Linked DNA regions of Ketobacter sp. MCCC 1A13808. The main gene of each other region encodes a partner of the protein of the gene in region 2 in a complex. Links are inferred from orthologs where the notes say so. Each region holds a gene or a part of one and is shown on either strand. Other genes may lie near its edges.

Region 1 (6,207 bases), on a different replicon or contig from region 2:
GGAAACTGATCATCCGCTTTATAATTATATTAGCGAGAACGGTAATAAGTAGGCCATTGTCGCAGAATTCCGGACAACAAAAAACCGGCAAACAGTCTCCTGATACCGGCTTTCTGATTTGCTTTCTTTGCTTAACGGGATTTTACCAGCCAGTCAGCTCTTTCAACGCAAGCCCCATTTCGGATGGGTTGCGAACAGTCTTGACACCCGCTTCCTGAAGCACAGCAAATTTATCGTCAGCGGTACCTTTTCCGCCAGCGATAATGGCGCCAGCGTGTCCCATACGTTTGCCTGGAGGTGCAGTAACACCCGCAATGTAAGAAACAACCGGCTTGGTGACGTGCTCTTTGATAAAGGCGGCGGCTTCTTCTTCTGCGGTTCCACCAATTTCACCTACCATAATGATAGCTTCGGTCTGGGGGTCTTCCTGAAGCAGCGCCAACGCATCGATAAAAGTTGTACCGGGAATCGGATCACCGCCGATACCAATACAAGTGCTCTGGCCGAAACCCAAAGCGGTCGTCTGGTTAACCGCTTCATAGGTTAAGGTACCGGAACGCGAAACGATGCCGACCTTACCGGGCTGATGGATGTGACCGGGCATGATACCGATTTTACATTCACCTGGGGTAATAATGCCGGGGCAGTTAGGACCAATTAGGCGCAAACCTTTCTGTGCTACGTATTCTTTTACGTACAACATATCCAGAACAGGAATGCCCTCCGTAATACACACGATTAAAGGAATGCCTGCATCTGCTGCTTCGATTATGGAATCTTTGCAGAACGCAGCCGGTACATAAATCACGGTCGCATCACAATCGGTAGCGGCTTTCGCCTCAGCTACAGTGTTAAAAACGGGCAAACCCAAATGCTCGGAACCGCCTTTACCCGGAGTTACGCCACCGACCATTTGCGTACCGTATTCAATTGCCTGAGTGCTATGCAGAGTACCTTGAGCACCAGTGAAGCCCTGGCAAATGACTTTTGTGTCTTTGTTGATTAGAACGCTCATGATTAACCTCTCACCGCTGCAACAACTTTCTCGGCAGCGTCATTAAAGCCAGTCGCTGCTATAATATTCATCCCGCTTTCTGAGAGTACTTTCGCACCCAGCTCAGCGTTATTGCCTTCCAGACGAACCACTACCGGAATCTTTACGCCTACTTCCTGAACCGCACCGATAACACCTTCTGCGATCAGATCACAACGCACGATACCGCCGAAGATATTAACCAGAACGGCTTCAACACTTTGGTCAGAAAGAATGATTTTGAATGCTTCCGTGACACGTTCTTTGGTAGCACCACCACCCACATCCAGGAAGTTAGCAGGCTTGCCACCCTTCAGCTTAATGATATCCATGGTGGCCATTGCCAAGCCGGCGCCGTTTACCATGCAACCAATATTGCCTTCCAGCGCTACGTAGTTAAGATCCCACTCCGCAGCACGACGCTCACGCTCATCTTCCTGGCTCGGATCGTACATGTCGGCCAGATCCGGGTGACGCAGAACCGCGTTTCCATCAATAACCAACTTCGCGTCCAAGCAGTGTAAATTGCCTTCAGACGTGATAACCAGCGGATTCACTTCAATCAGGGAAATGTCTTTTTCTTCGAACAATTTCGCCAGACCCATAAAGATCTTGGTGAATTGCTTAACCTGATCGTTAGACAGGCCCAACTGATACCCCAGATTGCGACCCTGATAGGGCTGCGCACCGACTAATGGATCGATCTCAGCTTTCAGGATTTTCTCAGGGGTTTCTTCTGCCACTTTCTCTATCTCAACACCGCCTTCAGTGGATGCCATGAACACCACACGACGAGTTGCACGATCTACAACTGCACCTAAATACAGCTCCTGATCAATATCGGTACAGGTTTCTACCAGAATCTTATTAACCGGCTGACCTTTTGCATCGGTCTGATAGGTCACAAGGTTTGTACCCAATTGCGCCTTCGCGAACTGGATAATTTCTTCTTTAGAGCTGACCAGTTTCACACCACCCGCTTTACCACGCCCCCCCGCGTGGACCTGTGCTTTAACCACCCAGCGATCTCCGCCGATTTTATCAGCGGCGTCTGCTGCTTCTTCGGGTGTGCTTGCTGCAACCCCTTGTGAAACAGGCAGACCGTACTGAGCGAACAATTGCTTGGCTTGATACTCATGTAAGTTCATTGGCTCACCATCGATCTGAAATTGTGTGGAAATTCCCACATTATACTTGCTTGACGCGAATCTTTTCCCTCGCACCAGTTTGCGCAAAATGCGCTTTGGAGTTGTTAAGCTCCTACCAACTGAACAATCGTAGTCCTAGTCCAGTAAAAAGGTTGCACCGGGAAACCCGACTTAACCCAAACTTCAAAATATTACTTACGGCGTTTACGCTTGGCTGAATGTATGGCTTTGCCATCCACATCGAGACAAGCTTCATGGAATACTTCTGACAAGGAGGGGTGGGCAAAAACCATCATCTGCAGGTCTTCCGTACTTGCACCGAACTCCATCGCGATCAACGCCTGCATAATCAGTTCCGATGCCTGAGGCCCGACAATATGAACACCCAGAATGCGGTCACTGGTGGAATCGGAAACGACTTTCACAATTCCCGCTGTTTCGTTCGCGGCCGCTGCACGACCGTTGGCTGCAAAAGAGAAAGACCCGACCTTATAATCGTCGCCCGCCGACTTCGCTTGTTCTTCCGTTATTCCTACCCAGGCAACCTCCGGATGGGTATACACAACAGAAGGAATGCAATCGTAGTTAATGGCCGTCGTATGTCCGGCAATAATTTCAGCAACCATGACACCTTCTTCGGTGGCCTTATGTGCCAGCGCCGGGCCGCGCACGATATCACCGATGGCGTATACACCCGGCACATCGGTTGCGCAGCTTTGGTTCACAAAAATAAATCCACGTTCATCCAGGTTAACTCCGCTGTCCGCAGAGAAAAGATCCACTGTGTAAGGGCGGCGGCCCACTGCAACAATGAGCTTATCCACCACTACGGATTGATCGCCTTCTGAATCGGTGTACTCAACAGTCACTTTATTTTTGTCAACGGTGGTTCCGGTCACACGAGCAGAAAGACGCACGTCAATGCCCTGGCCTTTCAAATTTTTCAGCAACTCCTTAGAAATTTGACGATCCACCATGGGCAAAAACGAGTCCATCGCCTCAAGCACAACCACTTCGGAGCCCACACGGTTCCATACGCTGCCCAATTCCAGGCCAATAATACCACCGCCAATCACGCCCAACTTTTTAGGCACGTCAGTAAACTCGAGTGCACCTGCATTATCCACAACGATGTCGTCATGCAAAGGCGCAACCCCGAGTTTGATCGGTTCTGAACCAGCCGCCAGAATTACGTTCTCCGCTTGCAATACTTCCGCATCGCCTTCATGCGGTGTGAACTCAACCTGTTTGCTTGCTAACAGCTTGCCACGACCTTGCAGCCAGGTAACGCCGTTGGCTTTCAGCAACATGGCTACGCCATCGGTTTGTTTCTTAACAATATCGTCTTTGCGTTTAAGCATATTGCCGATATTCATTTTTACACTTTTGGCTTCAATACCATGGATCTCAAAGCCTTCTTTCGCTTCGTGATATTTCCAGGTTGAGTCCAGCAGCGCTTTTGAAGGGATACAACCAACATTGGCACAGGTCCCGCCTAACGCCGGCTTTCCGTGTTTGTTGATGTACATATCGATACAGGCAGTGTTTAAACCCAAATGTGCCGCTTTAATCGCTGCTGCATATCCACCTGGACCGCCACCAATAACTACTACATCGAAACTTTTTGCCATGACAATTACCCATTAAAAATTCGTATGTTTAAGCCAGTATCCTTTCCGGCTTTTCGATAAAGTTCTGTTAGAGATCCAGCAGTAATCGAGCCGGGTCTTCCAGTAAATCTTTAATCGTTACCAGGAATTGCACGGCCTCTTTACCGTCTATGATGCGATGGTCATAGGATACTGCCAGATACATCATGGGTAGGATTTTCACCTCACCGTTGACGGCCATCGGTCGCTCCTGGATTTTATGCATCCCCAGAATGGCGGTTTGCGGCGGGTTCAAGATTGGTGTTGACCAAAGGGAACCGAATACACCACCATTGGAAATGGTGAAGGTACCCCCGGTCATTTCATCCAGTCCCAGCTTTCCGGCCTGCGCTTTCTTGCCGTAATCCACGACCTTACCTTCGATTTCGGCGAAATTCATTTTATCTGCGTCGCGCAATATGGGTACGACAAGACCGCGATCGGTCGACACCGCCACCCCTACGTCGTAATACCCGTGATACACGATATCCGTACCATCAATGGATGCGTTCACTGACGGGTACTTTTTCAATGCTTCGACGGCGGCTCTGACAAAGAAGGACATAAACCCGAGGCGATGCCCATGGGCTTTTTCAAACATATCCTTGTAATTTTTGCGCATCGTCATCACCGGTTCCATGTTGACTTCATTAAATGTTGTCAACATAGCGGCATTTTGCTGCGCAGAAACAAGCCGCTCGGCGATTCGGGCACGCAAACGGGTCATAGGCACGCGTTTTTCTTCACGATCCCCGAAATCAATATTCACCGCTCCGGCTGGCATTGGTGCCGGGGTGCCGGATTTAGGCGTTTCTTTAACAGCCGGTTTTGCTGCCCCGCCTTTCAGATGGCTTAACACATCTTCTTTAGTGATGCGCCCGCCTTTTCCGGTGCCTTTTATCTGGCTGGGATCTAAATTATTTTCTGCTATTAGTTTTCTTACTGCTGGTCCCCAGCTGTCCTCAGCACTATTAGTAGAGGGCTCTGGTTGCGCTGCTGCCGGTGCTGCTTTAGTTTCCGCTGCGGCTTCAGCAGGCTTGGGACTAGCACCCTCACCTTCCTCAAGATAGCCAACCAGCTCCTGGCTAAGGACGGTATCGCCCTCTTCTTTAAGAATTTTACCAACCACACCGTCATGCGGTGCAACGACTTCCAAAACCACTTTGTCGGTTTCAATGTCAACCAGTAATTCATCGCGAGCAACCGCTTCACCGGGCTTTTTGTGCCAGGTTGCAACAGTGCCGTCTGCAACGGCTTCGGGGAATTGCGGGGCTTTAATTTCAGTTGTCATTTGTGTTCCTTATTCGCCTCTAGCTTTTAGCCAAATCAATTCTTGCCGGCATAAATTGCCCGACACCTACTATTCGATGTTGAACGCCGTGTCTACCAGTGAAGCCTGTTCCTCAAGATGCAGCGCCATATAACCTGCTGCCGGTGCTGCAGAACCTGCACGCCCGGCATAATGCAATAGTAGATCCGGATAATGACTGTGAACCACGTGCCGCATGTGGTGCTGGCTGCAATACCAAGCACCCTGATTCATGGGTTCTTCCTGACACCAGACCACATGTTTCACTTTTTTGTATTGCGCAAACAGCTTACTGAGTTCCGCTTCGGGGAAAGGATATAACTGCTCGATACGCACCAGCATAGTGTTCTTGATGTCCTGCGTAGCCCGATGCTCGAACAAGTCGTAATAAACCTTACCGCTGCACAATACTATGCGCTCAATGTCTTTCGGATCGTGTTCCCATGCATCCTCAAGTACCACTTTGAAATACCCGTCAGCCAGGTCTTCCAAGGTCGATTTTGCCAGTTTGTGACGTAACAAACTTTTGGGAGACATGACCACCAGCGGCTTTCGCAATGGCCGTATTGCCTGCCGACGAAGCATGTGAAAAACCTGTGCCGGTGTGGTTGGCACGCACACCTGGATATTGTGCTCAGCACAAAGCTGCAGGAATCGTTCCAGCCGCGCAGATGAATGCTCAGGCCCCTGACCTTCATAACCATGGGGGAGCAACATTGTAAGCCCGCAGAGTCGCATCCATTTATGTTCCCCAGAGGAGATAAACTGGTCGATCACAACCTGCGCACCGTTGGCAAAATCACCGAATTGAGCCTCCCACACCACCAGACCGCTAGGGGCTGTCGTGGAATAGCCATATTCGAACGCAAGGACCGCTTCTTCAGACAACAATGAATCATACAATTCGAAGGAAGCATTATTGGTCCCTACAGATTGCAAAGGGACTACAGTACCCTGGACTTTTTGATTGTGTATCACCGCATGCCGGTGAGAGAAAGTACCACGACGCACGTCCTGCCCGGTCAACCGGACCTGGTAGCCTTCGTGCAGCAATGTTGCGTAAGCCAT
Region 2 (6,362 bases):
CCGTGCCACAACCGAGTCGGTATTGGAAAACGGCAGCGACAGCATTTTTGGCGCGTTGTTCTGGTTTGCTTTGCTCGGCGCTCCCGGCGCAGTTTTATATCGCTTAGCCAATACCCTGGATGCCATGTGGGGGTATCGCAACCACCGCTTTCTGTGGTTTGGTGCGCCTGCGGCACACCTGGATGACTTGCTCAACCTGGTTCCTGCACGCTTATGTGCACTGTGCTATGCCTTCGCCGGCAGAACCAGTAACGCCATCGCCAGCTGGCGACGATTTGCAAGACAACTCTCCAGCCCCAATGGTGGCCCGGTAATGGCGGCAGGGGCCGGCGCAATTAATGTCAGGTTGGGCGGCCCCGCTGTGTATCACGGCGTAGAACAGGACAAACCCTATTTCGGCGGTGAAGAAGAATGCCGTCCGGAACATATTGTGCAGGCTAACCGCTTGGTTGACCGGAGCTTGCTGATTTTTATTTTGCTGTTTTCCGTTCTCGCTTACACCGGCCATTGGTTTGTTACAGGCGAGGCTTTATGATGCAACCGCAGCACGGCGGTCAACTGCAAAAGGCCGCCCGGCAATTCAACATACCACCGGAACAGTGGCTGGATTTATCCACCGGCATCAACCCTTTTGCCTGGACACCGCCCCCGATTCCGCAATCAGTATGGCAACGGTTGCCGGACTCCTATGACGCGCTGCACTGGGCGGCGCAACAATACTACGGACGCCACTGTATCGCTACACCCGGTTCACAATGGTTGATACAAGGCTTACCGGAAAACCGTTCGCGCTGCCGGGCGTGGATCCCGCAAGTCGGCTACGAAGAATATCGCTACCAATGGCAACGCCGTCAGCACACCGTGATGCTTTACCCGGAATTACCCCGCCCATCAGAGCTGCAACGCGATGACGTAGTGATCGTTATCAACCCGAACAACCCCACCGGAAAACGATTTGAAGCCTCACAACTGATTGAGTTAGCCAGCGTGCTCGAACCTTTAAGCGGCTGCCTGATTGTGGACGAAGCGTTTATGGATCCCACTCCGGAAGAATCTCTGCTGCAATTCTCATTACCCGGCAATATTGTTGTTTTGCGATCAATCGGAAAGTTTTTCGGCCTGGCCGGTATCCGTTTGGGATTTGCCCATTGCACCGGCCCTTTGTTGAACTTTGTCGAGCAAAGCCTGGGCCCCTGGGGCATCAGCCACCCCGCCGCCTACCTGGGCGAAAAAGCCTTACTCGATCAGACTTGGCAGCGTCAGAACCGGCAGCAAATTCACACTGCCTCGGAACAACTTGCTGCGCTATTGCGAGATCATTTTAGCCCATTGGCAATAGACAACAGCGGCCTGTTTTGCAGTTTGCAAAAAGACGCAGATTGGGCCTCCCGATTATTCCGACATTGCGCAAAAAATGGTGTGCTCATTCGTCTTTTCGAAGATTGGAATCGGGTTCGGTTCGGGTTATGCAACACTCAGGGCTTACAAAAGCTGGACCGTACTTTGGGTCAATTCCCATCGCGCTGAACCCGCATTAATGGCAAAAGTGTCGGAAAATTTTTCATATTGGGAAACTACCGCTTTATCCTCTCGGCGTTGCGTCGCGTTCTCTAACACTATTTAGTTATTAAAGCGCTTATCCAATGCCGGTTTATACACTAAAAAAATCGCGGCCTTGTGTGTCAGGTCGCCATGAATGATTTGCGCGTTACCAAAAACACGCTCCCACTCTAACCGCAACTCGGGCAGCGTTTTCAGCGAGAAACAGCGATATAGCGGCATAATGTGACATTTTTTACCACCGGATCTAAATTTCGATTTACTCACTTTAACAATAGATACCGTTCAACAACGAATCTCTGTTGAAATACTCCCGCTTAAGACCCATCTTGATAGTATACGGAACGCATTCGGCCTCGCCCCCGTCCTGGCAGACTCCTTGCTTACTGTAGTAATAGAGATTGGTTGTTTTGACTGGAGTATTAAAATGGGCATTAACAGTCGTGAATTTATGGACTACATTATTCGACCCACATTAAAACTGCTGGGGGTGGAATCCGAATCTGCCAATAAGCTGATGCTGGCCACAGCCTGCTATCAATCCGATATGGGGCAGCATCTATTACAGAATGAAGCGGTCGGTGTATTCGGTATTAGTGAAGACCTGCACCAGGAAGTGTGGGATAAGCATATCGCCTACGACTGCGATCTCGCTAGTACGGTTCGAGGTATGGCTTCACAGCATGAATTCACTAAGGCGCCTCACATTGAGCTGGTCGCCAATTTACGTTACGCCACTGCGATCGCTTGGCTAGTCTATCAATACCGAAATTTAGCCTTGCCTCTGGACGACGATATTGAAAGCATTACCGACTGCTGGCAGCGATACTTCCTTAGCCAGCCCATAGGCATTAAAGAGCGGAATGAGTTTGTGAAACATTTTCGCAAACTGCATTCCGCTGAAAGCTGCATTGCAGCCTGAGCGACCACCGTCAACCCGGCCAAAAATCTTTGACCAACGCTAAAATAGCAAACGTCTTATGTCGCTCAGTTGTCGTGACAAGAAGGTAGTGAAACGAGCGGCATCCGCACCATCCACTACCCGGTGGTCATAGGAAAGGGATAACGGCACCATCAAACGTGGCTCGAACTCCTCACCGTTGTACACCGGCTTCATCTGCGAACGTGAAACGCCCAGAATCGACACCTCCGGCCAGTTCACTATTGGCGTAAACGCCGTCCCGCCAATGCCTCCTAACGACGAGATTGAAAAAGTACCACCCTGCATATCCCCGGGTGATAGTTTTTTGGAACGGGCTTTTTCACTCAAAGTCTGCATATCCAGAGCAATCTCTTTCACTGATTTCTTATCCGCGTCTTTGATCACCGGCACGACCAGACCATTGGGCGTGTCGACAGCTATACCCACGTTAATGTATTTCTTAAAAATCAAGTGGGTTCCGTCCGGGCTTAACGAACTGTTGAAGCGGGGAAATTCCTGGAGACTTTTAGCGCAGGCTTTTACCATGAACGCAAGCAAGGTGAGCTTAACGCCTTCCTCTTTAAGTCGCGCAGACTCTGCCTTTCTGAACGTTTCCAGCTCGGTAATGTCCGCTTCATCAAACTGGGTGACGTGCGGAATGTGCACCCATGCGCGATGCAGGTTGGTTGCCGTCAGTTTGTTAATTTTGTTCAGTTCGACTGCTTCTACTTCGCCCCATTTAGCAAAGTCGATCTCCGGTAGTTTCGGTAATCCCGACCCTTCTGCAATTGCCTCGGCTTTGCCGGATAAGCGCTTATTAACATAAGCGTGAACATCTTCTTTCAATATCCGAGCACGCGGGCCAGAGGCTTTCACCATCGCCAGGTCCACTCCCAGCTCACGAGCTAGTCGGCGTACTGCCGGACCGGCATGCACTTTCTTGCTTGCTGTGAGGGTCTGTTCACCCACACCGGACACCCGGGCAGCTTGCTCTGCGGGCTGCGCTTTTTCGTTTGACGATATCGCCGTACTGCCTGAAGAAGCTGGCTCCGTTGCGGGTTTACTGTCTGCTTCAGCCGGTTGCCCGGTGGAAGCCACCAGCAACTCCAGTGCAGGCGTACCCTGCGAAACCTTGTCCCCCACTTTCAGCAGCACTTTACGAACCGTGCCGGCTTTTGGACACGGAATCTCCATGGTGGCTTTATCGGATTCCAGCACCACGAGCGTTTGTTCAGGCTCTAATTGATCGCCTTCCTGCACGTTGACTTCAATGACATCCACATCTTCGCCACCACCAATATCCGGAATGGCGATCACTTCCATTTGATGACTGCTGGCTGCGGCTGCTTCGGACTTTTTATCCGACGATGAAGACGGCTTTTTCTCAGCAGTCGTCGCCTCTGAACTCTTGAGTTTGCTGTTCTGGTCCTCAGCGTTGCCTGTTTTGGCCGGTGCCGACGGCTTCTCTGATTCAGCTTTCTTCGTTGCTGAAGATGCTTCCGACTCATCGCCGTCCAACTCCATCTCTACTAATTTATCGCCTTCTTTAACAGACTGGCCAATAGAGACCACAACGGTTTTCACCACTCCGGTATAAGGTGACGGTACTTCTACCGTTGCTTTGTCTGACTCCACAACTAGCAAGGTATCTTCTTTTTCGATTCGGTCACCCGGTTGTACCGAAAGTTCAATAACATCGACCCCATCTGATCCACCGAGATCGGGCACTAACACATCTTTAATCGCCACGGTCATTCTCCTGATTTAAACATGGGGTGGGTAGGGTTTGTCGGAACTGATACTAAAGCGCTGTAATGCATCGGCTACCTTACTGCGGCCAATCAGACCTTTGTCCGCCAACGCGCTAAGCGCGGCAACCGTAACAAAATATCGGTCTACCTCGAAGAAATGACGCAACTGTTCCCGTGAATCACTTCGGCCATAGCCATCAGTGCCGAGCGCAGTGTAGTGGTTGCGGATGAAAGGACGGATTTGGTCGGCGTGAGTTTTAATGTAATCCGACGCGGCTATCACCGGATGTTTCCGGCCCCGCAGCAACTTCGTGACGTAGGGGAGCTTCGGTTCTTCTTCCGGATTTAACATGTTCCAACGTTGTTTTTGCAACCCGTCGCTACGCAGCTCGTTAAAGCTGGTGACACTCCAGATGTCCGACGCAACACCGTACACATCGTGCAGTATTTCTGCGGCGGCTTCCACTTCCCTGAGAATGGAACCACTGCCCAGCAATTGGACCTTCAACTTGTTGTGCTCGTCGCCTTCCCGCAACAGGTACATACCCTTCAGAATGCCCTCTTCCGCGCCTTTCGGCATAGCAGGATGCACGTAGTTTTCGTTCTCTACGGTAATGTAATAGAAAACATTTTCTTTCTCTTTGTACATACGCCGTAAACCGTCATGCAATACCACCGCTAACTCGTACGCATAGGCAACGTCGTAAGCAACACAGTTGGGAATGGTAGAGGCCAGCACATGACTATGGCCATCCTGATGCTGCAACCCCTCCCCGTTCAAAGTGGTTCTACCGGCGGTAGCACCGATCAAAAAACCTCGCGCCTGAGAATCACCCGCCGCCCATGCAAGATCTCCGATCCGTTGAAAACCAAACATCGAATAGAAAATATAAAAAGGGATCATCGGGAAGTTATTAACGGAATATGAAGTAGCCGCTGCAATCCATGCCGACATTGCGCCCGCTTCGTTGATACCCTCCTCCAGTATCCGGCCTTTGATATCCTCCCGGTAATACATAACCTGTTCGCTGTCCGTGGGGTTATAGAGCTGCCCCACGGAAGAGTAGATACCCAATTGCCTGAACATGCCTTCCATTCCGAAGGTACGCGCTTCATCCGGTACGATCGGCACCACCCGTTCACCTATCGACTTTTGCTTCACCAACGAATTCAGCATTCGCACAAACGCCATGGTAGTCGACATTTCACGGTCTTTGGTGCCTTCCAGCAAAGGACCAAACACGCCCAACTCCGGCACTTCCAAGGTTTCACACTCCGTGCGCCGTACCGGTAGATACCCTCCCAAGGAATTACGCCGCTCCCGCATATAACGCATCTCATTGCTGTCTTCACTGGGACGATAAAACGGGATTTTCTTCAACTCTTCATCATTGAAGGGCATGTCAAAACGGTCGCGGAACGCTTTTAGGCTTTCCATGTTGAGGGTTTTCATGGAATGGGTTTTGTTGGCTGCTTCGCCGGAACCGGTGCCATACCCCTTCACTGTTTTTGCCAGGATCACGGTTGGCTGACCTTTGTGATTCACAGCAGCATGATAGGCAGCGTAGAGCTTGAACGGGTCATGGCCACCCCGGTTAAGCTGAAAAATTTCCTCATCGGTCATATGCTCAACCATCTGACCTAATTCAGGGTACTTATTGAAAAAGTGTTCTCGGGTAAAGGCGCCTCCGTGGTTTTTAAAACTCTGGTATTCACCGTCCACAGTTTCTTCCATGCGCTTACGCAACACACCTTCCTTGTCCCGCGCCAACAGCGGGTCCCAACGCCGCCCCCAAATGACTTTGATAACGTTCCAGCCGGCTCCGCGGAAAACACCCTCCAATTCCTGAATGATTTTTCCGTTACCGCGAACCGGACCGTCGAGCCGTTGCAGGTTGCAGTTGATAACAAACACCAGATTATCCAGCTTTTCCCGCCCGGCCAGGGAGATGCAGCCTAAGGATTCCGGCTCATCGGTCTCGCCGTCGCCCAAATAGGCCCACACTTTACGATCGTCTTGCTTAATCAGCTCGCGATTCTGAAGAAACTTCATAAAGCGGGCTTGATAAATGGCCTGTATCGGACCTAGCCCCATCGACACGGTAGGAAACTGCCAAAAGTTCGGCATA

What was found.
Region 1: the proteins of aceF (region 2) and lpdA are in contact, whole or in part, in a crystal structure (PDB 1EBD), measured with the Geobacillus stearothermophilus proteins. The link is inferred for Ketobacter sp. MCCC 1A13808 from one-to-one orthologs. Residues at the interface, in WP_033016211.1 of Geobacillus stearothermophilus: Ile130, Ala131, Met132, Pro133, Arg136, Arg140, Glu141, Asn155, Arg157; in WP_049624544.1 of Geobacillus stearothermophilus: Pro340, Ser341, Asp344, Tyr345, Arg403, Asp406, Val408, Glu431, Ala432, Gly433, Asp438.

The regions. Positions count from the first base shown.
Region 1 is NZ_VRKW01000004.1:141,762-147,968, forward strand. The notes cover bases 1,593-4,412. They hold lpdA (dihydrolipoyl dehydrogenase), read right to left. Parts: upstream 3,813-4,412; coding sequence 2,373-3,812; downstream 1,593-2,372. Other genes in these bases: sucC (ADP-forming succinate--CoA ligase subunit beta), read right to left, coding at 1,593-2,181; odhB (2-oxoglutarate dehydrogenase complex dihydrolipoyllysine-residue succinyltransferase), read right to left, coding at 3,880-4,412. Outside these bases: sucD (succinate--CoA ligase subunit alpha), read right to left, coding at 143-1,015; more of sucC, read right to left, coding at 1,018-1,592; more of odhB, read right to left, coding at 4,413-5,121; FT643_RS10235 (2-oxoglutarate dehydrogenase E1 component), read right to left, coding at 5,191-6,207. UniProt on the Escherichia coli protein: Lipoamide dehydrogenase is a component of the glycine cleavage system as well as of the alpha-ketoacid dehydrogenase complexes.
Region 2 is NZ_VRKW01000001.1:775,209-781,570, forward strand. The notes cover bases 1,877-4,851. They hold aceF (dihydrolipoyllysine-residue acetyltransferase), read right to left. Parts: upstream 4,232-4,851; coding sequence 2,522-4,231; downstream 1,877-2,521. Other genes in these bases: FT643_RS03340 (hypothetical protein), read left to right, coding at 1,988-2,482; aceE (pyruvate dehydrogenase (acetyl-transferring), homodimeric type), read right to left, coding at 4,247-4,851. In the rest of the region: adenosylcobinamide-phosphate synthase CbiB, read left to right, coding at 1-535; FT643_RS03335 (threonine-phosphate decarboxylase), read left to right, coding at 532-1,527; more of aceE, read right to left, coding at 4,852-6,362.